2 regions of the Kineococcus auxinigenes genome follow, and region 2 is predicted to be linked to the other one. Evidence: riboswitches for the same ligand, from Rfam matches in the RefSeq annotation. Region 2 holds a riboswitch; the other holds the start of a gene.

Region 1 (11,344 bases), on a different contig from region 2:
CGACGACCTCGTCGAGGTGCCGGACGCGGCGGTGGACGCCCGCTTCCGCGACCTGGGGTACCTCGTCCAGGGCCTGCCCGTGCGCTTCTACGCCGGGGCGCCGGTCACCGACGCGGCCGGCCGGGCGCTGGGCACGGTGTGCCTGCTGGACCACCGCCCGCGCACCCTCACCCCCGGCCAGCGCGACGTGCTGCGCGCCCTGGCCCGGGCGGCGGGGGGCCGCCTGGCGTCCCTGGCCGCGAGCACCGCCGACGCCACCGGCTGAGGGCGCCTCACGCCCAGCCGAGCTCGTGCAGGCGCTCGTCGTCGATGCCGAAGTGGTGGGCCACCTCGTGCACCACGGTGACGCGGACCTCCGCCACCACCTGCTCGCGGTCCTCGCACACGGCCAGGGTGGGGCGGCGGAACACCGTGATGCGGTCCGGCAGCGCACCGGCCGCCCACCACTCGCCCCGCTCGGTCAGCGGGGTGCCCTCGTACAGGCCCAGCAGGTCGGGCCCGAACCCCTCCGGCGGGTCGTCCTCGACGAGGACGACGACGTTGCTCATCGCCCGGGCGAGCTCCTGCGGGATCTCGTCGAGGGCGTCGGCGACGGCGTCCTCGAACTCCTCGCGCCCCATCCGCACCACGGCGGCAGTCTCGCAGCGCCCTCAGCAGCAGCGGGAGGAGACCGCGCCGGCGCGGGCGTCGGCGCGGCGGCGCTCGAACTCCCGCCGCGACAGCGGCGGGTGCCCGTGGGCGGCGCACTCGGCCAGGTACCGCTCCCAGCGGGAGCTGCCGTCCACCTCCCGCAGGTACCAGCGCAGCCCGCGCACCAGGTCCCCCACCGCGGCGTCCCTCACCGCAGGACCTCCTCGCGCCCGGCGGCCTCGCGCCTCTCCTGCGCGGTGGGGAACAGGCCCGCGGGTTCGCGCAGCCGGGACGGCACCGCCGGCACCTCGGTGGTGGGCAGGGACCCGGCGCGCAGGGCGCTGGCCACGACGACGGCGGCGTTGACGGCCACGACGATCACCAGCAGCGCGAACACCGCCTGCAGGACCCCGTTGACGGTGGAGTTCGTGACGACCTGCTGCATCTGGCCGGCGTCCCGGGCGGCGCCGAGGAGCCGCCCGGCGTCCATCGCCTCGCGGTAAGCGTCGGCCTGGGCGAAGTACCCGATGGCCGGGTTGTCGGAGAACACCTTCTGCCAGCTCGCCGTCATCGTCACCACCAGGTCCCAGGCGAGCGGTACCGCCGCCACCCAGGCGTAGCGGGCGCGGCCGTGCTTGACGAGCAGCGTCGTCACCAGGGTCAGCGCGATGGCCGCGAGCAGCTGGTTGGCGATGCCGAACAGCGGGAAGAGCTGGTTGATGCCGCCCAGGGGGTCGGTGACCCCGGCGTACAGGAAGTACCCCCAGGCGGCCACGACGACGGCGCTGGCGATGAGGTTGCCGGGCCGCCACGACAGGTCGCCGAACCGCTTCCACACGTTGCCGACCGTGTCCTGCAGCATGAACCGGCCCACGCGGGTGCCGGCGTCGACGGCGGTGAGGATGAACAGCGCCTCGAACATGATCGCGAAGTGGTACCAGAACGCCTGCAGGCCACCGCCGAACGCGGAGTGGAAGATCTGCGAGATGCCCAGCGCGAGGGTGGGGGCCCCGCCGGTGCGCGAGACGATGTCCTCCTCGACCGCCTGCGCCGTCGCGGTCAGCGTCTCCGGCGGGGTCGTGATGCCGATGCCGGCGAGGAACTGCGAGGCGGACTCGGCGGTGCCGCCGGTGGCGCCGGCCGGGGAGTTCATCGCGAAGTAGACGCCCTGGTCGATGACGGAGGCGGCGATGAGGGCGCTGATGGCGACGAAGCTCTCCATGAGCATCCCGCCGTAGCCGATGAGGCGGACCTGGCGCTCCTTGGCGATCATCTTCGGCGTCGTGCCGGAGGCGATGAGCGCGTGGAAACCGGACAGGGCGCCGCAGGCGATGGTGATGAACACGAAGGGGAACAGCGAGCCGGCGAACACCGGCCCGTTCCCCTCGCGGGCGAACGTGGTCACCGCGTCGTTGGCCAGGACGGGGCGGGCGATGAGCAGGCTGACGGCCAGCAGCACGATGACGCCGACCTTCATGAACGTCGACAGGTAGTCGCGCGGGGTCAGCAGCAGCCACACCGGCAGCACCGAGGCGACGAACCCGTACACCACCAGCGCCAGGACGAGCGTCTCCTTGCTCAGCGTCAGGCTCTGCGCCAGGCCCAGCTGCTCGACGTAGCCACCGCCGACGATGGCCGCCAGCAGCAGCACGACGCCGATGCCGGTGGCCTCCAGCACCCGGCCGGGGCGCAGGTAGCGCAGGTACAGGCCCATGAACAGGGCGATGGGGATCGTCAGGGCGATCGAGAACACGCCCCACGGCGACTCGGCCAGGGCGTTGACGACGATGAGCGCCAGCACCGCCAGGATGATGATCATGATGGCGAAGACGGCGACCAGGGCGGCGACGCCGCCGACGAGGCCGATCTCCTCGCGCACCATCTGCCCCAGGCTCTTGCCGTCGCGGCGCATCGAGAAGAACAGCACCGTCATGTCCTGCACGGCCCCGGCGAAGATGACGCCGACGACGATCCAGATCGTGCCGGGCAGGTAGCCCATCTGCGCCGCGAGCACCGGTCCCACGAGCGGGCCGGCGCCGGCGATGGCGGCGAAGTGGTGCCCGAACAGCACCCGGCGGTCGGTGACCTCGTAGTCGACGCCGTTGTGCAGGCGCTCGGCGGGCGTGGCGCGCGAGTCGTCGGCCCGCAGCACCCGGTAGGCGATGAACCGGGCGTAGAACCGGTAGGCGATCGCGTAGGACGCCAGTGCGGCGAACAGGATCCACAGCGCGTTGACGGACTCCCCGCGCGCGATCGCCAGCACCGTCCAGGAGACGGCGCCGACGATCGCGACGAGGCTCCAGACGGCGACCGAGCGGGCGGTGGGCCGGCGGCGGGTGCCGCTGTCGTTCGGGGTGGGCACAGCGGTGGACACGACCGCCTCCTCGCGGGACGTCCGGGTGGTTGCCGCCCGATCATCACCGCGGGTGGCCCCCCTGTCACCTCGGCGCGCCCACCACCCCCCGTCCGGCGGTGATCTTGCACGCTTGAATGCTCAACCGTGCAAGATCACCACAAGGGTGGGGGCGGGGGTGGGTGGGGCGGGCGCCGAGGCGGGGACGAGGGGTCAGGCGCGCAGGCCGGAGAGGAAGGCGTCGATCTTCACGCGCAGCTCCTCGGCCAGGCGGGACAGGCCCGTGACGTCCTGCGCACCGCCCCAGCTGCCGCCGCCGTCCACGGCCGCCCGAACGCCGTCCACGAGGCCGTTCATCTCCGCCACCGTGGCGCTGATGCCGGTGATGGCCTGCGCCGCCCCCTGCGCCTGCGCCCGGATGCTCGCCACCTGCGCCGAGACCTCCTCGGTCGCCCGGCCGGTCTGGTCGGCCAGCTCCTTGACCTCGGCCGCCACGACCGCGAAGCCGCGACCGGCCTCCCCGGCGCGGGCGGACTCGATGGTGGCGTTCAGGGCCAGCAGCCGCGTCTGCCCGGCGATGCTGTTGATGACGGAGACGACCTGCTGGATCTCCTCCGAGGCCTGCGTCAGGGCCTGCATGGTGCCGGACGCCTGGTCGGCCTCCGCGCTGGCGGCCGACGCCGCCGTGGACAAGCCCTGCGCGGAGGCGCTGAGCTCGGTGGAGGCCGTCGCCACCTGCTCGGCCACGCCCAGGACGTCGGCCTCGAACGTGTCGGCCAGGGCGAGGCGCGAGTCGGCGGCGGCGGCGATGCTGCGGGCGTCGCGCTGCATGGCGGCCCGCCCGGCGTCGATGAGGGAGGCGCTGCCGCGGTAGGCGCCGCGCAGCCCGCCGGGCAGCAGGCGGCGGTGGTAGCGGCCCTCGGAGGCGGAGCTGAGCACCGCACCGGCCTCGCGGACGAAGGCGTCGGAGACGTCCAGCGCGCGGTTGACGCCCTGCACGAGCCCGGCGAGCCGGGGGTCGTCCTCGCAGCCGGGCACGCCGGCCACGCGCGCCTCGGAGTCGCCGGCGGCGGCGGCCTCGCACACGCGGGTCACCTGCTCGACCAGGGCGCGGTAGCGGGCCAGCTCGTCGGGCGCTGCGCCGCCGGCGCGCCCGCGACCGAGGAGGCCCCGCCTGCCGGTGCTGCTCATCTCAGGCCTCCACGTCGGGGATCAGGGACCACACGAACTCGTCGTAGTCGACGCCGCGCTCGGCGAGCCGGGCCGCCAGCAGTGCGCTGCCGGCCTCGGCCGCCGCCCGGCCGGTGCCGTGGCGGGACTCCTCGGCCAGCAGTTCGCGGTACAGGGGCTGGACCGCCTCCACTCCCGCGCGGGCGGGCCGGCGGCGGTTGGAGTGGTAGCCGACGACCTTCCCGCCCGGCCCGAAGGAGGGGGTGACGTGCGCCAGCACCCAGTAGTTCGCGCCGTCGGCGGCCAGGTTGTTGACGTAGGCGAACAGCTCCCGGCCGGCGGAGACGGTGTCCCACAGCAGCTTGAAGACCGCCCGGGGCATCTCGGGGTGCCGGATGAGGTTGTGCGGCTGCCCGACGACCTCGTGCAGCTCGTAGGCGCCGACGCGGCAGAAGACGTCGTTGGCGTACGTGATGACCCCGCGGGTGTCGGTCTTGGAGACGATGAGCTCGTCCGCCCCGAAGGTCCGCTCCTGCCCCGTGGGCCGCACCGCCGCCCTGCTCACCCGGGACGTGCCCGTCGTGCTCACCATGTCGTTCCCCCGCTCCGGCAGCTCCCTGCCCGGCTGCTCAGGGAGGAGCATCGGCACCACGGTGCGTGACTTGAGGTCGGGCGCGTCACCCGTCCGGGGGTGCGGCACCGCGCGCCGGTGGCCCGCGGTGCTCGACGGCGTCCGGGTGGACCGCCGGGTCGTGGCAGGATCGCCCGGTGCGATTGGCTGAGCAGCTCGACGGCAAGCGCCTCCTCTTGACCGGCGTGACCGGTTTCATCGGCGAGGCGCTGCTGCAGCGGATCCTCGTCGACGTCCCCGGCGCCTCGGTGCTCGCGCTGGTGCGCCCGAAGCCGGGCCAGAGCGGCGAGGACCGGATGCGCTCGCTGCTGCGCAAGAAGATCTTCGCCGCGGCCGGCGACCCCGACGACCTGCTGAAGACGCGCGTCGCCGTCCTGGAGGGCGACCTGGCGGACGTGCCGGAGCTGCCCGGCGACCTGGACGTGGTGGTGCACTGCGCCGGCGACGTCTCCTTCGACCCGCTGATCCAGGACGCCTTCACCACCAACGTGCTGGGCACCAAGGGCCTGGTGGAGCGCACGCTGGCCGCCAGCCGCCCGGACGCCCCCACCCACTACGTGCACGTGTCCACCGCCTACGTGGGCGGGCGACGGCGCGGCGAGGTCCCCGAGCGCGCGGTCCAGCACGACGTGGACTGGCGCACCGAGCTGGAGTCCGGCCTGCGGCTGGCCGCCCGCATCGAGGAGGACTCGCGCCTGGACGCGCAGCTGCGCGAGTTCCTGCGCGCCGCCGAGCGCGACCACGGCCGGGCCGGGCCGCTGACGGTGGCCGCCGACGCCGAGCGCCGCCGCGTGGAGTGGGTGAGCGAGCAGCAGAAGGCCGCCGGCAAGGAGCGCGCCCGCACCCTGGGCTGGACGGACTGCTACACGTTCACCAAGGCGATGGGCGAGCGGTTCGTGGAGGAGGTCGCCGCCCCGGTCCTGCCGACGACGATCCTGCGCCCCAGCATCGTGGAGTCCGCGCTGGTCCACCCGCACCCGGGCTGGATCGAGGGCTTCAAGATGGCCGAGCCGATCATCCTGGCGTACGGCAAGGGCGAGCTGACGGAGTTCCCCGCCGCGCCGGACTCGGTGCTGGACGTCGTCCCGATCGACCACGTCGTCAACGCGATCCTCAAGGCCGCCGCGACGCCGCCGCCGCTGTCGCAGCCGGCGTACTACCACGTGTCCTCCGGCAACCGGAACCCGATCACGTTCCGCGGGCTGTACGAGCACGTGCGCGCCTACTTCGTCGAGCACCCCTTCGACTCCTCCCCCGAGGTCATGCCGACGTGGGAGTTCCCCGGGCAGAACAAGGTGGAGCGCAAGGTGCGCGCCGGTGAGCTGCTGACGAGCGCCGGCAACCGCGCGCTGATGCTGGCGCCGCGCTCGGAGCGGGTGCGCCGCGCCTCGCGCAAGCTGGACGCCGCGCGCCGCGAGGTCGAGTTCGCCCGCCGCTACATGGACCTGTACAAGGCGTACACCGAGGCGGAGCTGCGCTTCGTCGACGACAACACCCTGGCGCTGCACCGCTCGCTGGACCCCGAGGACGTCGAGCTGTGGGGCTTCGACACCGCCGTGGTCGACTGGCAGGCCTACTGGCGCGACACCCACTGCCCCAGCGTCACCGGGCAGATGCGCAAGTACGAGGAGATCCGCCGCCGCCGCAAGGCGGCCGAGGCCACCGGCGGCCCGCGCGAGCTGAAGCCGGCCGAGCCCGGCGCCGCGCCGGTGCTGGCGGTCTTCGACCTGGCCGGCACGCTGCTGCCGGGCACCGTGGTGGACACGTACCTGACGCTGCGGTTGTCGCAGCTGGACGCCGCGGCCCGGGTCGCGGAGTTCGCCCGCGTGGTGCGGCACCTGCCGGGCTGGATCGCCGCCGAGCGCCGCGACCGCGGCAGCTTCCTGCGCTCGCTGTTCCGCGGCTACGCCGGCGTGGACCTCGACGCGCTCGAGGCGCACGTGGACGACGTGTTCGCCCCCCGCTTCCTGCAGCAGGTGTCCTCGGACGCGCTGCGGCGCATCCAGGCGCACCGGGACGCCGGGCACCGCACGATCCTCATGACCGGCGACGCGCGGGTGGTGACGCGCCCGCTGGCGGGGTTGTTCGACGAGGTGGTGTGCACCGACCTGGAGGAGGAGACGGGGCCGGACGGGCGCCGGCGCGCCACCGGGTTCCTGACCTCCCCGCCCGTGGTCGGCGAGGCGCGCGCGGCGTGGCTGCGCCGCTACGCCGAGGTGGAGGGGGCGGACCTGTCCGCCAGCTACGCCTACGCCGACTCCCACCCGGACGTGCCGCTGCTGCGGGCCGTGGGCAACCCCACCGCCGTCTCGCCGGACGTGTCGCTGTTCCGGGTCGCGCGCGCGGCGCGCTGGCCGGTGGCGGACTGGGCGGCCTCGTCCCCCGGGCGGCGCCTGCGCGTGCCGCAGCAGGTGCTGGCCGGCACCGACTGACCGCTGTCCCGGCCCGGCCCGCCGCCCCGGCGCGGGCCGGGCGCTGCGCGGGGCCACCGGGCGGTCCGCTCGGGGCGTGGGAAGATGCGCGGGTGCGCCCGTCACGAACGCCGAACGCGCCCGGAGCCGTGCGCGAGGAGGTCCCCGGATGACGATGCTGATGGGTGAGGACGGTCCCGGCCGCCTGGTGCGGGCCTTCCCGCTGGCCCGGCGCCGCGCCGGTGGTGGCGCGGCCGGCGGATCGGGCGGCGGGCCCGGCGGTCCGGGCGGGGGGCCGCGCAAGGTGCACCGCAACGACTGGGTGCGCTCGCGGCCGGCGTCGGCCGTGCGGGCCGGCCTGCAGCGCGCGGTGCTGACGCCGCTGATGCGCGCGGAGCTGCGCATCGACGTGCGGGGCGTGGAGGTCCTGGACGGCATCGGCGGTCCGGCCGTGATCGTGGCGAACCACTCCTCGCACCTGGACACGCCGGTGCTGCTGCACGCCCTGGGGGCGCGGCGCCGGCGCCGGGTCGCGGTGGCCGCCGCGGCGGACTACTTCTTCGACGTCTGGTGGCGCTCGGCCCCCTCGGGCCTGGTGATCGGCACCTTCCCGCTGGAGCGGCGCGGCGGGCGGGGCGCCAACGCGTCCTCGCAGCTGCTGGCCGACGGCTGGAGCCTGGTGCTCTTCCCGGAGGGCGGGCGCAGCTACACCGGGCAGATGCGCCCGTTCAAGAAGGGTGCGGCGTACCTGGCGCTGGAGGCCGGCGTGCCGGTGGTGCCGGTGGCGCTGCGCGGCACGTACGAGGCGATGCCGCCGCGGCAGAACTGGCCGTCGAAGGGGCGCCCGCGCATCGGCGTGACGTTCGGGGAGCCGCTGCACGGCCGACCGGGTGAGCGGGCGGGGGACTTCACCCCGCGCATCGAGGAGGCCGTGGCGAAGCTGCTCGCCAACAGCTGAGCAGCCCCTCGCGGCGGTGACCTCGGTCACAGCGCGAGGGCCCGCCCCGCACGACGCCGCGCCCGCGAGGGCGCCGCAGGCGACGAGACGGTGTACGTACGGCTTCGGTCTTGTTACGGTCGGCAGGTTCCCGAGGCCGTTCGGGAGCCCGACGCGAGGACACGCCGAGTCCTGCCCGCCCCGCGCCGGAACACCAGACCACCGGGCAGGAGCGGGGGACCCATGGTTCCTCGGACGCCCGCCGCGCGCGGTGGGGGTCCTCGGGGTGAAGCCGCCTGCGGGCGGCCGGGCCACCACCTTCGGCCCGAACCCGACAGCTCACCTCGCAGGCGTCGGAGGTCCCCATGTCTGCGCTGTCCTTCCGTCGTACCCGCACGTCCGCTCGCGCCCTGCGTCGGGGGCTGCTCGCCACCGCCGCCGCCGGTGCGGCCGGCGCCGCGATCCTCGCTCCCGCCACCGGTGCGTCCGCCGCACCGGTCTCCGAGTGGGACCGCCTCGCCCAGTGCGAGTCCAGCGGCAACTGGAGCATCAACACCGGCAACGGCTACTACGGCGGGCTGCAGTTCAGCCCCAGCACGTGGACCGGCTTCGGCGGCGGGCAGTACGCCGCGCGCGCCGACCAGGCCACCCGCGAGCAGCAGATCGTGGTCGCCGAGCGCGTCCTGGCCCGGCAGGGCTGGGGCGCCTGGCCCTCCTGCTCGCGCCGCCTGGGCCTGAGCGGTGCGGCCGACCCGGCCGGCGCCGAGCAGGCGCTGCTGCACCCCGCTCCCGCGCCGGCTCCCGCGCCGGCCCCGGCTCCCGCACCCGCCCCGGCGCCCGCGCCCGTCGCCGTCGCGGCCGCCCCGGCGCCCGCACCGGCCGTGCGCACCTACACCGTGCAGCCCGGCGACACCCTCTACCGGATCGCGGTGAACAACGGCGTGGCCGGCGGCTACGTGAACCTGTGGAACGCCAACCGCGGCGTCATCGGCGACGACCCGGCCCGCATCGTGGTCGGCTCGGTGCTCGTCCTGCCGTGACCCCGGTGCGGTCCCCGCGGGACCGCACCCTCCCGGAACCCCCCCGGCGCCGCGCGCGCCGGGGGGTTCTGCGCGTCCAGGGGGTTCCGCGAGCCGGGGACCCGCGCCAGGCTGGGGGCGTGGGGAGCCCGTGGGAGCTGACCGTCGTGCACACCGCTGACCTGGGCCCGCGGCGGCTGCGCGAGGTGCGCCTCCTGCTCGACGACGCCTTCGCCGGGGACTTCGACGACACCGACCTCGACCACGCCCTGGGCGGGCTGCACGTGCTGGCCCGGCTCGACGGCGCCCTGGCCGGCCACGCCGCCCTGGTGCAGCGCTCCCTCGTCGTCGGTGCCCGGCCGTTGCGCGCCGGGTACGTGGAGGCCGTCGCGGTGAGCCCCGCTCAGCGCCGCCGAGGGCTGGGCTCGGCGTTGACGGGCGCCGTGGAGGACCTGGCCGCGCGCGCCCACGACGCGGTCTTCCTCGGCGCCTCCGACGAGGGCGCGCGGCTGTACCGCTCGCGCGGCTGGCGGGTGTGGAGCGGACCGACGGGCGTGATGACCCCTGAGGGGGTGCGCGCCACGCCCGACGACGACGGCGGCGTCCACGTCCACGACCCCGCCGGCGCGCTGGACGTCACCGCCCGGCTGCTGTGCGACTGGCGCTGCGGCGACGTGTGGTGAGCACCGGCGGGGTGCGCGGGGTCAGCCGACGCCGAACGCCTCCTTGACGGGGTCGATCGCGAAGTACAGGACGAACAGGGCGGCCGTCAGCCACATCAGCGGGTGCACCTGGCGGGCCTTGCCGCGCGCGACCTTCAGGACGACGTGCGCCACGAAGCCCGCGCCGATGCCGGCGCTGATGGAGTAGGTGAACGGCATCAGCACGATCGTCAGGAACGCGGGCAGCGCGATCTCCACGTCGTCCCAGTCGATGCCCTTGACCTGCGTCATCATCAGGAACCCGACGACGACCAGGGCGGGGGTGGCGGCCTCGTAGGGCACGATCGCCACGACCGGCGCCAGGAAGGTCGTCAGCAGGAACGCCACCCCGGTGACCACGCTGGCCAGGCCGGTGCGCGCGCCCTCCCCCACGCCGGTGGCCGACTCGATGTAGCTGGTGTTGCTGGAGACGCCGGCGGCGCCGCCGGCGGCGGCCGCGAGCGAGTCCACGACGAGGATGCGCCGCGTGCCCGGCGGGTTGCCCTCGGCGTCCAGCAGGTCGCCCTCCTTGCCGATGGCGACCATCGTCCCCATCGTGTCGAAGAAGTCGGCCAGCAGGAGCGTGAAGACGAGCAGGACGACGCTGACGACGCCGATGCGCTCGAAGGAGCCGAGCAGCTCGAACTGCCCGAGCAGCGAGAAGTCCGGGGTGTCGACCCACGAGTCCGGCAGCGCCGGCACGTTCAGGCCCCAGGCGCGCGGGTCGCGCACCTCCCCGTCGGCACCGGTGCGCGGGCCCAGCCGGGCGATCGACTCGACGACGACGGCGAGCACGGTGGCGGCGACGATGCCGCCGAGGATGGCCCCGCGCACCCCGCGCGCCATGAGCACGATCATCAGCAGGAGCCCGACGACGAAGACGAGCGTGGGCCAGCCGTTGAGGAAGCCGCCGATGCCCAGCTCCAGGGGGGTGCCGGCGCCGGAGCGCACGAAGCCGGCGTCGACGAGGCCGACGATGGTGATGAACAGGCCGATGCCGACGCTGATGGCGGTCTTCAGCTGCGCCGGCACGGCGTGGAAGACGGCCTCGCGGAAGCCGGTCAGGACGAGGACCAGGATGATCAGACCTTCCAGGACGACCAGCCCCATCGCGTCCGCCCACGTCATCCCGGGCAGCGCGGCGACGCCGAAGGCGACGAACGCGTTCAGGCCCAGGCCGGTGGCCAGCGCCAGCGGGTAGTTGGCGACGACGCCCATGAGGATGGTCATGACGCCGGCGACGAGCGCGGTGGCCGCGGCGACGGCCGCGAGGTCCGGGGCGTCCCCGCCGCCGAGGAAGGAGCCGGTGCTGTCCGGCTGGGTGCCGATGATCAGCGGGTTCAGCACGACGATGTAGGCCATCGTGAAGAACGTGGCCAGGCCGCCGCGGACCTCGCGGGCGACGGTGGAGCCGCGTTCGGCGATCCGGAAGTACCGGTCCAGCGCTGAGCGCCGCTGGGCGGGTTCGGTGGGGGTGGCCATGAGCACCTCG
Region 2 (11,344 bases):
CGCGCGCACGCCGAGCGCGGCGTCGTGCTGGAGGGCTACAGCCCGTTCAAGGCCACCGACCTGGACGCGGCCCCGCTCGTGGAGGCGGCCGCGGCGCACGGGGTCAGCACCCGGCAGGTCGTGGTGCGCTGGCACCTGCAGCACGGCGTGGTGGTCATCCCCAAGTCCGCCGACCGCGAGCGGATGGCCGCCAACCTCGACGTCCTCGGCTTCGAGCTGACCGGCGAGCAGGTCGCCGCGATCGACGCGCTGGGCGGGGCCTGAGCCGGGGCGGACCGGCGGCCTGCACGGGGGTCAGCTGACCAGGACCCGCCACTCCTGCCCGCCCAGCTCCACCACGTCCCCGTCGGCGAGCTGGCGGCCGCGGCGGTCGTCGACCTCGCCGTTGACGCTGACCTCCCCGGCGGTGAGGACCTCGCGCGCCTCGCCGCCGGACCCCACGGCACCGGCCAGCTTGAGGAACTGCCCCAGGCGGACGGTGCCGACGACCTCCACGTCGCGCTGCGTGCTCACGCGCCGGGCACCTCCTCGTCGTCCAGGGCGAGCGCGTCGAGCACCGCGGCGATGCGGCGGGCGTCGGCGCGCGTGAGGCGCTCGGGGACGGCCACCTCGGCGCGGCCGCCGTCGCGCAGCGGGATGGTGTGCCGCAGCAGGCCGGCGCCCGCGGCCGGGTCCGCCACCGCCGCGTCGAGCGGCACGTCCTCGACGACCTCGGCGTCCACCGCGGCGCCGTCCCCGCCGGCGGGGCCCGGGGTGGGGACGTTCACCGACGCGTCGCCGGTGAGGAAGGTGCGCAGGCGCTCCACGCCCTGCGCGGCCAGGCGCTCGGCGCCCGGGTCCAGCCGCCCCTGGCGCAGCACCTCGCGCAGCACCGCGTCGATCGACGCGTTCTGCTTGCCGCCCCTGCTCTGGTTGCCGCCGTCGCCCACCGGGTGCTCCTCGTCCTCGTCGTGTCCACCGTCTGCTCGGGCCACAGCCTCGCACCTGCCGCGGCCTCGCTCCTCCCCCGTGCGGCCGGGACGGGATCGACCTAACGTCGCGGGCATGACGGACACCCCCGAGAAGATCGTCTACACCGCCCGCGTCACCACGACCGGCGGGCGCCGCGGCGGCCGCGCCGTCTCCGACGACGGCGCCCTGGACGTGGTGCTGCAGGCCCCGAAGGAGGTCGGCGGCCCCGGTGGCGGCACCAACCCGGAGCAGCTCTTCGCCGCCGGTTACGGCGCGTGCTTCCAGGGCGCGATGGGGCTGGCCGCCAAGGAGCAGGGCGTGGACGCCTCGGCGTCGACCCTGCACCTGGAGGTCGGTTTCGGCCCCGAGGGCGAGAGCTACGCGGTCACCGTGACGATCCGCGCCAGCGTGGAGGGCCTGAGCACCGAGCAGGTGCAGCGGCTGCTGGAGCGCACCCACGAGCTGTGCCCGTACTCCAAGGCCACCCGCGGCAACGTGCCGGTGACCCTGGTGGCCGAGCAGGCCTGAGCGGCCGGCCCCCTCCCCGCCGGGGAGGGGGCCGGCCCTCAGCCGGCCAGGTGGCCCTCAGCCGGCCAGGTGGCCCCAGTCGCGCTCCAGCTCGCACCACGGCCCGCTCGCGGCGACCCGGCCGTCCACGAGGACGACGACGCGGTCGGCGGCCGCCAGCGCCGAGCGCTTCGAGCTCGAACCCAGCACCGTGGTCCCCCGGCGGCGCAGCGCCCCCCACAGCTCCACCTCGGTGCGCGCGTCCAGCGCGGAGGAGACGTCGTCGGCGACCAGCAGGTCCGCGCCGGCGGCCAGGGCCCGCGCCAGCGCCAGGCGCTGCACCTGCCCGCCCGACAGCCGCACCCCCCGGTGCCCCACCAGCGCGTCCGGGCCGCCCGCGGCGGCCACGTCCTGCTCCAGCCGCGCGTCGGCCAGCGCGGGCCCCAGCCGCGGCAGCGCCGCGGCGTGGTCGAGGGTGGCGTTGCCGGCGAACGAGCCCGACAGCACCCTCGGCAGCTGCGCCACGTACGAGACCCGCCCGGGGCGCAGGAACACCTGCGGGTCCTGCACCTGCGCACCGTTCCAGCGCAGCGAGCCCTCGTGGTCGGCGAGCCCGGCCAGCGCCGCCAGCAGGCTCGACTTGCCCGAGCCGACCCGGCCCGTCAGCAGCACCAGCTCCCCGGCACGCACCCGCAGGTCGACGTCCGCGACGCCCACGGTGCCGTCGTCGTGCACGGCGCTGAAACCGCGCAGCTCCAGCTCGCGCAGCGGCCGGCGCGGTGCCGGGTCCGGCACCGGGGCGGTGCCGGCGACGAGGTCCACCCCGGCGGGCGGTTCCAGCACGTCGGCGCGCCCGGCCAGGGCCGCCACCGCCCGCAGCCACTCCCGCGCCACCGGCGCCTCGGTGACCACGGCACCGGCGACCTGCCCGTAGTAGGAGGAGCCCGCCACCGCCGTGGACACCAGCAGCGCCGTGGCCAGGCCCCAGGTGCCGCGCAGGTGCAGCCACCAGGTGGCGACCAGCCCCAGCTGCACGAGCACGACGGGCACGCCCTCCAGCACCGCCCGCACCCGGAACTCGCGCACCGAGGCGCGCACCCGGGCGTCGTCGACGCGGTGCAGGTGGGCCAGCACCGCGGGGGCGGCGGCGGCCAGCTTGACCGTGCGGGCGGCGTCCACCGCCGAGCCGAGGGAGCGGCCGAAGCGGGCGCGCGCGTCCCCCGCGCCCGCCGCGCTGCGCCCGGCCACCCCGGCGCCGGCCACGGACACCAGCGCCGAGCAGGCCATCACCGCCGCCACGACGGCACCGGCACCGGCGGTGCCGGCCAGCAGCGAGGTCACCACCACGACCACGCACCCCAGGACGACGTCCACCCACCGGTCGACGTAGAGGACGAAGCGGTCGGAGTCCAGGCACCGGGCCGTGACCTCCCCCGGCGGCACCCGCGGCAGGCGGTGCTGGCGGGTCTGCCCGGCCAGGACCGCGCAGCGGGCCCGCAGCGCCACCGCGTTCCACCAGGAGAAGTAGACGCGCAGGGCCCCGCACAGCGCGAACGGCCCGGCCAGCAGCGCCACGCACACCGCCAGCGCGGCCGGCCACACCCCCGCGGCGCTGCCGGTGCCCGCCCGCTCGGACGCGCCGGCCACCACGTGGCCCCACAGCGCGCCCGTCACGGCGCCGTGGGCACCGAGCAGCGACATCGCCAGGAACAGGACGGCCCCCACCAGGCCCCAGCGCCGGTGCAGGGTGATCGCCCGCAGCACCGTGCGCGCCAGGCGGGGCGACGGCTCCGGCACGGCCGGGCGCGGCCGGCGCGCGGCGGGGACCGCGGGCCCGGGCCCCGGTCCCGCGACCGGCTCCTGCTCCGGGTCCGGGTCCGGGTCCGGGTCCGGGTCCACGAGCGGGTCCACGGTCCCCGCGGCGGCGAGCAGGTCGGCGAACGGCCCGGGGGCCGCGGCCAGGCGCGCCCGAGGACCGTGCTGCACCAGCCGGCCGCCGTCCAGGACCGCCACCGCGTCGGCGCGCCGGGTGGTGCTGAGCCGGTGCGCGATGAGCAGCCCGGTGCGCCCGGCAAGCAGGCGCTCGGCGGCCGCGGTGACGCGGTGCTCGGTGACCGGGTCCATGCGGGCCGTCGCCTCGTCCAGGACGACGACGCGCACGTCGCGCACCAGCAGCCGCGCGAAGGCGACCAGCTGCTCCTCACCGGCCGACAGGACCGTGCCCCCCGGCCCCAGCGGGGTGTCCAGCCCGTCCGGCAGGGCCCGCACCCACTCCCGCAGCCCGAGGGCGTCCACCGCCTCCTCCACGACGGCGCGCGGCACCGCCGTGGTCAGGGTGATGTTCTCGGCCAGCGTCGCGGCCAGCAGCTCGGTGCGCTGGGTGACGACGCCGACGGCGCCGCGCAGGGCGTGCAGGTCCACCTCGCGCACGTCGCGGCCCCCGACGAGCACCGCACCGGCGGGCGGCTCGACGGCGCGGGAGAACAGCGACGCCAGGGTCGACTTGCCCGAGCCGCTGCGCCCCACCAGCGCGCACGTCGTGCCCGCGGGCACCTCCAGGTCCACCCCGCGCAGCGCGAACCCGCCCCCGGGGTAGGCGAAGTCCAGAGCCCGCACCCGCAGGGCCAGCGGGCCGGCCGGCAGCTCCAGCCCGCCCGCCGGCTCCGCCGGTGCTGTCAGCAGCGCCCGGATCCGCTGCAGCGCGCCCAGCCCGGCCTGCACCTCGGGCAGCCGGTCGCTGACCTGGGTGAGGCCCCCGACGAAACCGGCCATCAGCAGCCACGTCGTGACCAGGTCCGCCACGCCGAGGTCGCCGCGCAGCACGAGCGCGACACCGCCCAGCACCAGCGAGACCAGCAGCAGCGACAGCACCAGCGCCGTGCGCAGCCCCACCGAGGACGCGACCCGGTTGGTGGCCAGCACGGCCCGCAGCACCACCGCCGAGCCCCGCGCGTAGCGGCGCAGCACGTACGGGCGCCCCAGGCTGGAGCGCACGTCGTCGCGGGCGGCGACCGCCTCCTCCAGCTCGGCGGCGTGGTCGGTCCAGGCGGCCTCCTCGGCGAGCTTGCGGCGGGCGACCTCCGCCGTCAGCGGGCGCGCCACCAGCAGCGCCGCGGCCGCCACGAGCGGGAACGCGATCCACGCCGGCCACCACGTCAGCCCCGCCACCACCCACGCCAGCGACGAGCGCAGCAGGGCGCGCGCCAGGTGCCAGCCCGTCTCCCGCAGCAGCCGCGCCAGCTGCCGCGGGTCGTCGTCGACGCGGTCGAGGACCTCCCCGACGGCCTGCTCCGCCAGCACCGGCAGCGGCTGGGCCAGGGCCGCCTCCAGCAGGTCCGCGCGCAGGCGCCCCTCGGCGCGGCCCACGCGGGTGGCGAACACCGTGCGCCCGGCGGTGTCCAGGACCCCGGCCCCCACGAGGAGCACCGCCAGCGCCGCCACGAGCGCGGGCCGGGGGTCCTCCGCCAGGCGCCCGGTCACGACGGTGCCCAGGGTCTCCCCCACCGCGGCCAGCACGGCCAGCGCTCCCGCCACCGCCACGCGCGGTCCGGCCAGCCGCGACGCCGTCAGGCTGCGGGCGTCCCGGCCCGCGCCGGGGCGCGCGCGGTCCGGGACGGCGCGCTGCGGCGGCGCCTGCGAGGAGGTGAGCACCCGCCGACGCTATCCGCGCCCCCGGACGCCCCTCCTCCCCTTTTCCGCCCCGCCGGCCACGCACCCGCCGGCGGCACCGCTCAGGCGGCCTGGGCCAGGTACTCGTCCCAGCGGGGGTCCGCCTGCTCGGCCCCGCGCACCGCCCACGACGCCCCGCGCGGGGCCCCGGGGCGGAACGGCAGCGCCCAGCCCATCTCCTCCGGGGTCCGGTTCCCCTTGGCGTTGTTGCAGCGCACGCAGCAGGCCACGAGGTTCTCCCACGTGTCCGGCCCGCGGCGGCTGCGCGGCAGCACGTGGTCCACCGTGGTGGCGTGACCGCGGCAGTAGGCGCAGCGCTGGTGGTCGCGGCGCAGCACCCCGCGCCGGCTGACCGGGACCACCGACCCCCGCGGCACCCGCACGTAGCGGGTCAGCAGGATCACCGACGGCCGTTCCAGGCTCACCGTCGCACCCACCACCGGATCCGCGTCGGCCAGCACCACCGACGCCTTCCCGGCGAGGACGAGGACGAGCGCCCGGCGGAAGGACACCACCGCGAGCGGTTCGTAACCGGCGTTCAGCACGAGGGTTCTCACGACCACCTCCACGGACGACGAGAGGCGCCGTCCCCGGTGGGGACGACGCCTCTGGGAGCGACGACGTGCGCGGTGGGATGCACGTGCTGGCGCACGTGCGCGCACCGGCGCACCGCGGGCACCCCCACTGTCATCGGGGGCAGGTACGGACGTGGCGCGGAGGAGCGCGCGCGCTGCACGGCCGTCGGACTGGACACGCTCGCCTCCGCTCCCGCTGTCGTCGTGACCGCACTGTACGTCGCGCGGGGGCGCTGGGACACGTGTTTCGTCCTGGTGCGACTCCGTGGGGTTCCCGGGTGCGGGCGTCGGCGGGTGCTGCGGTGCCGCCGGGCCGAGGCCCGCTCCGCGCGGTGGTGCGGTCGAAGGGAGGTGGGGTGCTCTCGTCGACGGGCGTCCGGAGCCCGCCCTCCGCACCCGGGTGGGGTGCGCACCCGGTCGCGGGCGGAGAGCCCGGCGACGAGAGCACCCCACCTCCCGGGCGTGAACGCGCTCCGGGCCCGGACCCGGACCCGGACCCGGACGTGGAACGGGCCCGGCACCTCGCAGGAGGTGCCGGGCCCGGTCTGAGGGGGCGTCGTCAGGCGACGGGCGCCACGCGGCCGAAGACCGCGGAGTCGCTCCACACGGAGCGGAGCTGGACGGGCTTGCCGCTGCGGGGGGCGTCCCACATCATCCCGTCGCCGGCGTAGATGCCGACGTGGTACGCGCGGCCGCCGTCGGTGAAGAAGACCAGGTCGCCGGCCACGGCCTCGCCGCGGGAGATGCGCGCGCTGGCGCCGAGCTGCGCGTTGGCGGTGCGCGGCACGGAGATGCCGACCTGGCGCAGGACGTAGCTCGTGTACCCGGAGCAGTCGAAGCCGGCCGGGGTGGTGCCGCCGTACACGTAGGGCACACCCGCGTAGTCGTCGGCCACGGCGAGGATCTGCTGACCCAGCGACGGGGCGGGGGCCGGGGCGGGCGGCGCCTCGACCACGGGGGCCGGGGCGGGGGCGACCGCCTGGACGGCGGGGACCGCCCGGGCGGCGTCGAGGACGGCCTGGTCGACCGAGGCCTCCACGACGGGCGCGTCGACGGCGCTGCGGGTGCTGCGCTCCACGACCACCGGCGGGGGCGGCGGCGCGGGGGTCGGCACCGTGCTGAAGGCGGCCAGGGTGGTGACCACACCCGCCGTGGCGGGTGCGGAGACCACGCCGACGGCGGTGGTGCCGAAGGCGGAGTCGACGGCGGTGGTCAGCTCAGCGCTGACGGCGGTGCTCACCGTGCCGACGGCCGCGGGGGCCGCGGCGGGGGCGGCACCGGCCGGCACCGCGACGGTGACGAGCAGCCCGCCGGCGGCGGCGACGACGGCGCCGGCGCGGCCGGCGTCACCGGCACGGCGGCCGATGGCGTCGCCGAGGTCGGTCAGGGGCGTGCGGGGACGGACGGGCGCGCGGTGGCGCGCCGGGACGCGAGTCGTCAAGGTGGTGTGCCTCTCCGACGCCTGCGAGGTGAGCTGTCGGGTTCGGGCGGGAGTATCGCCCGGCCGGTTCTCACCGGCTTCACCCCAAGGACGCTCACCCCGGCCTGGCTGGCCGTCGGATCACGCCCGGGAAATTGGTTCCCCCGTCCCTGCCACACGTGTGCGTGGGACCTCGACGCGGTGGCAGGGCTCGGCGTCCGTGCGAGGGCTCCCGCGTGAACGTTCACGGAAGCGGGTGGACCATAACCCCTCCGGCCCCCCGATGTCACGACCCGGTGACGTCCACGTGGCAGTCGCGTGACGAACCGGCGTCGAGCGTGCTGCGGCGCTCAGCCCCGCGCGGCCACGAACAGGTGCGAGGCCTCGGCGGTGCTCAGCTCCAGCACCGCGTCCCCCAGGGCCACCTCGTACCCGCTCGCCGAGGCCTTGACGACGACCTCCGCGCCCGGTCGCAGCCCCGCCCCGGCGAAGCGGGCCAGCAGCTCCACGTCGGTCTGCAGCGGCTCGCCCAGGCGGCGCACCACGACGGGCGCGCCGTCCGCGCCGGCCGTCGTCAGGGGCTGCACGCCGGTGCGGAAGTCCTCGGTGGACGCGACCTCGCCGAGCTCCTCCAGCCCGGGGATCGGGTTGCCGTACGGGGAGGAGTGGGGGTGGTCGAGGATGTCGACGAGGCGCTTCTCGACCTCCTCGGAGATGACGTGCTCCCAGCGGCACGCCTCCTCGTGCACCAGCGACCACTCCAGCCCGATGACGTCGGTGAGCAGCCGCTCGGTGAGCCGGTGCTTGCGCATGACGCGCATCGCCTTGGTGCGGCCGGTGTCGGTGAGCTCCAGGCGGCGGTCGGTGCCGACGTGCAGCAGCCCGTCGCGCTCCATGCGCGCCACCGTCTGGGAGACGGTGGGGCCGGAGTGGTGCAGGCGCTCGGCGATGCGGGCGCGCATCGGCACGATGCCCTCCTCCTCGAGCTCGAAGACCGTCTTGAGGTACATCTCGGTGGTGTCGATGAGGTCGCTCACGGCGCCCATCATCCGTCATCGGCGTGCCCGCACGCACCGGTCCACCGGCCCGGCGGAGCGCGTGCGACGGTGGTGGCACCCCGACCCGAGGAGAGCTGAGGAGCCCCGTGAGCACGCCCGCCGTCCCCGGCCCACGCCCCGTCCTCGACCCGGCCGCGCTGGAGCAGCTGTTCACCGGCGCGCGCACCGCGCACCGGTTCACGGACGAGCCCGTCACCGACGAGCAGGTGGCCGCGATCGTGGAGCTCGTGAAGCACCCGCCGACCAGCATGAACACCCAGCCGATGCGGCTGCTGCTGGTGCGTTCCCCCGCCGCGCGCGAGAGGCTCGCGACGATGATGAGCGGCGGCAACGGGGACAAGACCAGAGCGGCACCGCTGAGCGTCGTGGTGGCCGCCGACCGCCGCTTCGACGAGGAGATGCCGCGCCTGCTCCCGCACGCCCCGCGGGCGCGGGAGGTCTTCGCCGACGACGCGCTGCGCGAGCGGACGGCGGTGTTCAACACCGCCCTGCAGCTGGGCTACCTGATCCTGAGCGTGCGGGCGGTGGGGCTGGGGGCGGGGCCGATGACCGGCATCGACGCACCGGCCATCGAGCGGGAGTTCTTCCCCGACGGCGAGCACGCGGTCGTGGCGGTCGTGAACGTCGGCGTGCCCGACCCGGCGGGCTTCCGGCCGCGCGGTCCGCGCCTGGCGCCGGAGGAGGTCGTCCGCACCGTCTGAGCCACCCCGCTCAGGGCTGCGGGTGCAGCGCGTCGTAGCGGGTGAACCCCCGCTGCGCGCGCGCCAGCGCCAGGACCGCCACCACGCACGCGAGCCCGCCGGCGAGGGCGGCGACCCCCTCGCCGGTGAGCTCGGCGGTGCCGCCGAGCACGACGTCACCCAGCCGCGGCCCGCCGGCGACCACGACGATGAACACGCCCTGCAGCCTGCCGCGCAGCGCGTCCGGGGTCGCCACCTGCAGGATCGTGCCGCGGAAGATCGAGCTGACGGCGTCAGCGGCACCGCAGACGGCCAGCAGCGCGGTGCAGGCGCCCAGGCGCCAGCCGGCGCCGTCGGGCGCGGCCACCAGGACGGCACCGAAACCGGCCACCGCGGTGCCGTAGACGGCGACGCAGCCGACGACGACGGCACCCTGGCGGCGCACCTGCCCCAGCGGCCCGGAGAACAGCCCGGCCAGCACCGAACCGGCGGCGAAACCCGCCCCGAGGACCCCCACGGTGCGCGCTCCCCCGCCCAGGTCCACGGCGCCGATCGCCGGGTACAGCACGCGGGGCATGGCCAGGACCATGGCGCACAGGTCCACCAGGAACGTCATGCGCACGTTCGGCCGGGTGCCCAGGAAGCGCACGCCCTCCAGGACCGAGCGCACACCCGCGCGGCGCGGCGCGGCGGCGCGCGCCGGCGGCATCGGCGGCAGCCCCCACACCCCGGCCAGCGCGGCCACGAAGGTGACGGCGTCCACGGTGTACGCGACGCGGAACCCGCCGGCGTCGACGAGGACACCGGCCAGCAGCGGGCCGACGGTCAGGGCGATGGCGCCGGTCGTCCCGGACAGGGCGTTGGCGGCCGGCAGGTGCGCGGCGGGCACCAGGCCGGGCACGATCGCGGAGCGGGCGGGGTTGCCCACGGCGAACGCGGCGCTCTGCAGCGCCACGAGGCCGTAGAGCAGGTGCAGGGAACCGACCTCCAGCCACGCCTGGGCGGCGAACGCGAGGGAGAGGACCCACAGCGCCACCGAGGCGGCCAGCGCCACCCGGCGGCGGTCGTGCACGTCGACGAGGGCACCGCCGTACAGGCCCAGCGCGACCAGCGGCACGAGCGCGAAGACGCCCACCAGCCCCACGGCGAAGGTCGAGGACGTCAGGGCGTACGCCTGCAGGCCGACGGTGACGACGGTGAGCTGGGTGCCGATCCCGGCCAGGGACTGCCCGACCCACAGCCGGCGGAACGCGGGGCTCTCGCGCAGCGGGGTGGTGTCCACCAGCCAGCGCCGGCGGGCGGGGAGGGGGTTCACCCGACGAGGGTAGGTGGTGCGCCGAGGCCACCACGGCGCCTGCGGCGGGAGCCGGGCGCGGAAAGGCCCCCGGGCGCTTCCTCCCCCGCTCGGCGGGGAGAGGGCCGGCTGGACTGGCCGGCGCCCGGGGACCCGGTGACTGCCGTGGTTTCGCCGCGCCGCGCGGGGCGACCAGAGCGGTCCGCGTCCATCGCGCGGCTGCTAGCGGGCAGCCACCTCACGCGTCCGATGAGAACTCATGTACCGGACCACCTCCTCTCCCGTGTACCTCGACGGTACGTCCGCCCCCCGGGAGTTGTCACCCCGGTTTCGCCGTGGGCGAGCGCGGGCCCCGGGTGCGGACCGACGAGGCGGTTGTCCCACCACGGTGCGGCTGCGCGGTGGCCGGGTGGCGGGTGCCGGCGGGTGCTCCGGCCGGCTCTCCGCGGATCGAGCACCCGGTCAGCAGGCCGCGGAACCCCGTGCGCGGGTGAGGACGGAGGGTGCCGGGGCGTGCTGGTGCCCGGGCGTCCGGAGCCCGCCCGCAGCGCACCGGCGGGACGGTGCTCCCGGCAGCGGGCGGAGAGCCCGGGCACCAGCACGCCCCGGCACCCGGACACGGCCCCCGACCACGGCACCGAGCTACGGCGCCCCGAGCAGAGGACGCTTGCCAGCCCGCACGGCCCTGCCCTACTCTCCCCCGCAGTTGATGTCAGAACCACCCTTACTCCCGCCGCGGCGGACCGGGTGCGCGCGGAGGGTGGCGGGGTTCCGGTGGTGCGGTCCGAGCAGGCGATCCTCGTCGCCGTCTCCACGGTGATCTTCGCCCTGCTGCCCGACCGCGGCGGGGACCTGCGGGTGCACCTGCCCCTGGTGCGGCGGACGCGCGACCCGTTCGGCGGGCAGTGGGCGCTGCCGGGCGGGTGGGTCCGCCACGACGAGAGCCTCAGCGACGCGGGCCGGCGCACCCTGGCCGAGACCACCGGCCTGCGCCCCAGCTACCTGGAGCAGCTGTACACGTTCGGCCGGCCCGACCGCTCGCCCGGCCGGCGCGTGGTCTCGGTGGTCTACTCCGCGCTGGTGCGCAGCCACCTGGCGGCCGCGGCCGTCGAGGGCGAGAACGTGCGCTGGACCGCGGCCGACGACTGCACCGGCCTGGCCTTCGACCACGACGAGATCGTCCGGTACGC

What was found. Region 2 has a riboswitch for cyclic di-AMP ahead of ACRYR9_RS04240 (C40 family peptidase). Riboswitches for the same ligand answer to the same signal wherever they lie in the genome.
Region 1: it holds a riboswitch for cyclic di-AMP, as region 2 does, so the genes downstream of both, ACRYR9_RS14810 (transglycosylase family protein) here and ACRYR9_RS04240 (C40 family peptidase) in region 2, are expected to answer to the same signal.

The regions. Positions count from the first base shown of each region.
Region 1 covers NZ_JBKBCT010000057.1:812-12,155, reverse strand. Annotated here, with positions in the region: gene ACRYR9_RS14850 (EAL domain-containing protein) at 1-265, shown strand, start outside; gene ACRYR9_RS14845 (metallopeptidase family protein) at 273-620, opposite strand; gene ACRYR9_RS14840 (YbdD/YjiX family protein) at 651-842, opposite strand; gene ACRYR9_RS14835 (carbon starvation CstA family protein) at 839-3,004, opposite strand; gene ACRYR9_RS14830 (methyl-accepting chemotaxis protein) at 3,197-4,174, opposite strand; gene ACRYR9_RS14825 (PAS domain-containing protein) at 4,176-4,745, opposite strand; gene ACRYR9_RS14820 (SDR family oxidoreductase) at 4,922-7,216, shown strand; gene ACRYR9_RS14815 (lysophospholipid acyltransferase family protein) at 7,365-8,153, shown strand; cyclic di-AMP (ydaO/yuaA leader) riboswitch at 8,337-8,486, shown strand; gene ACRYR9_RS14810 (transglycosylase family protein) at 8,498-9,172, shown strand; gene ACRYR9_RS14805 (GNAT family N-acetyltransferase) at 9,292-9,834, shown strand; gene ACRYR9_RS14800 (NCS2 family permease) at 9,856-11,334, opposite strand.
Region 2 covers NZ_JBKBCT010000007.1:17,658-29,001, forward strand. Annotated here, with positions in the region: gene ACRYR9_RS04210 (aldo/keto reductase) at 1-264, shown strand, start outside; gene ACRYR9_RS04215 (RNA-binding S4 domain-containing protein) at 295-513, opposite strand; gene ACRYR9_RS04220 (hypothetical protein) at 510-974, opposite strand; gene ACRYR9_RS04225 (Ohr family peroxiredoxin) at 1,045-1,479, shown strand; gene ACRYR9_RS04230 (ATP-binding cassette domain-containing protein) at 1,537-5,109, opposite strand; gene ACRYR9_RS04235 (HNH endonuclease) at 5,190-5,684, opposite strand; gene ACRYR9_RS04240 (C40 family peptidase) at 6,262-7,143, opposite strand; cyclic di-AMP (ydaO/yuaA leader) riboswitch at 7,149-7,318, opposite strand; gene ACRYR9_RS04245 (metal-dependent transcriptional regulator) at 7,473-8,159, opposite strand; gene ACRYR9_RS04250 (malonic semialdehyde reductase) at 8,267-8,881, shown strand; gene ACRYR9_RS04255 (MFS transporter) at 8,892-10,175, opposite strand; gene ACRYR9_RS04260 (NUDIX hydrolase) at 10,929-11,344, shown strand, end outside.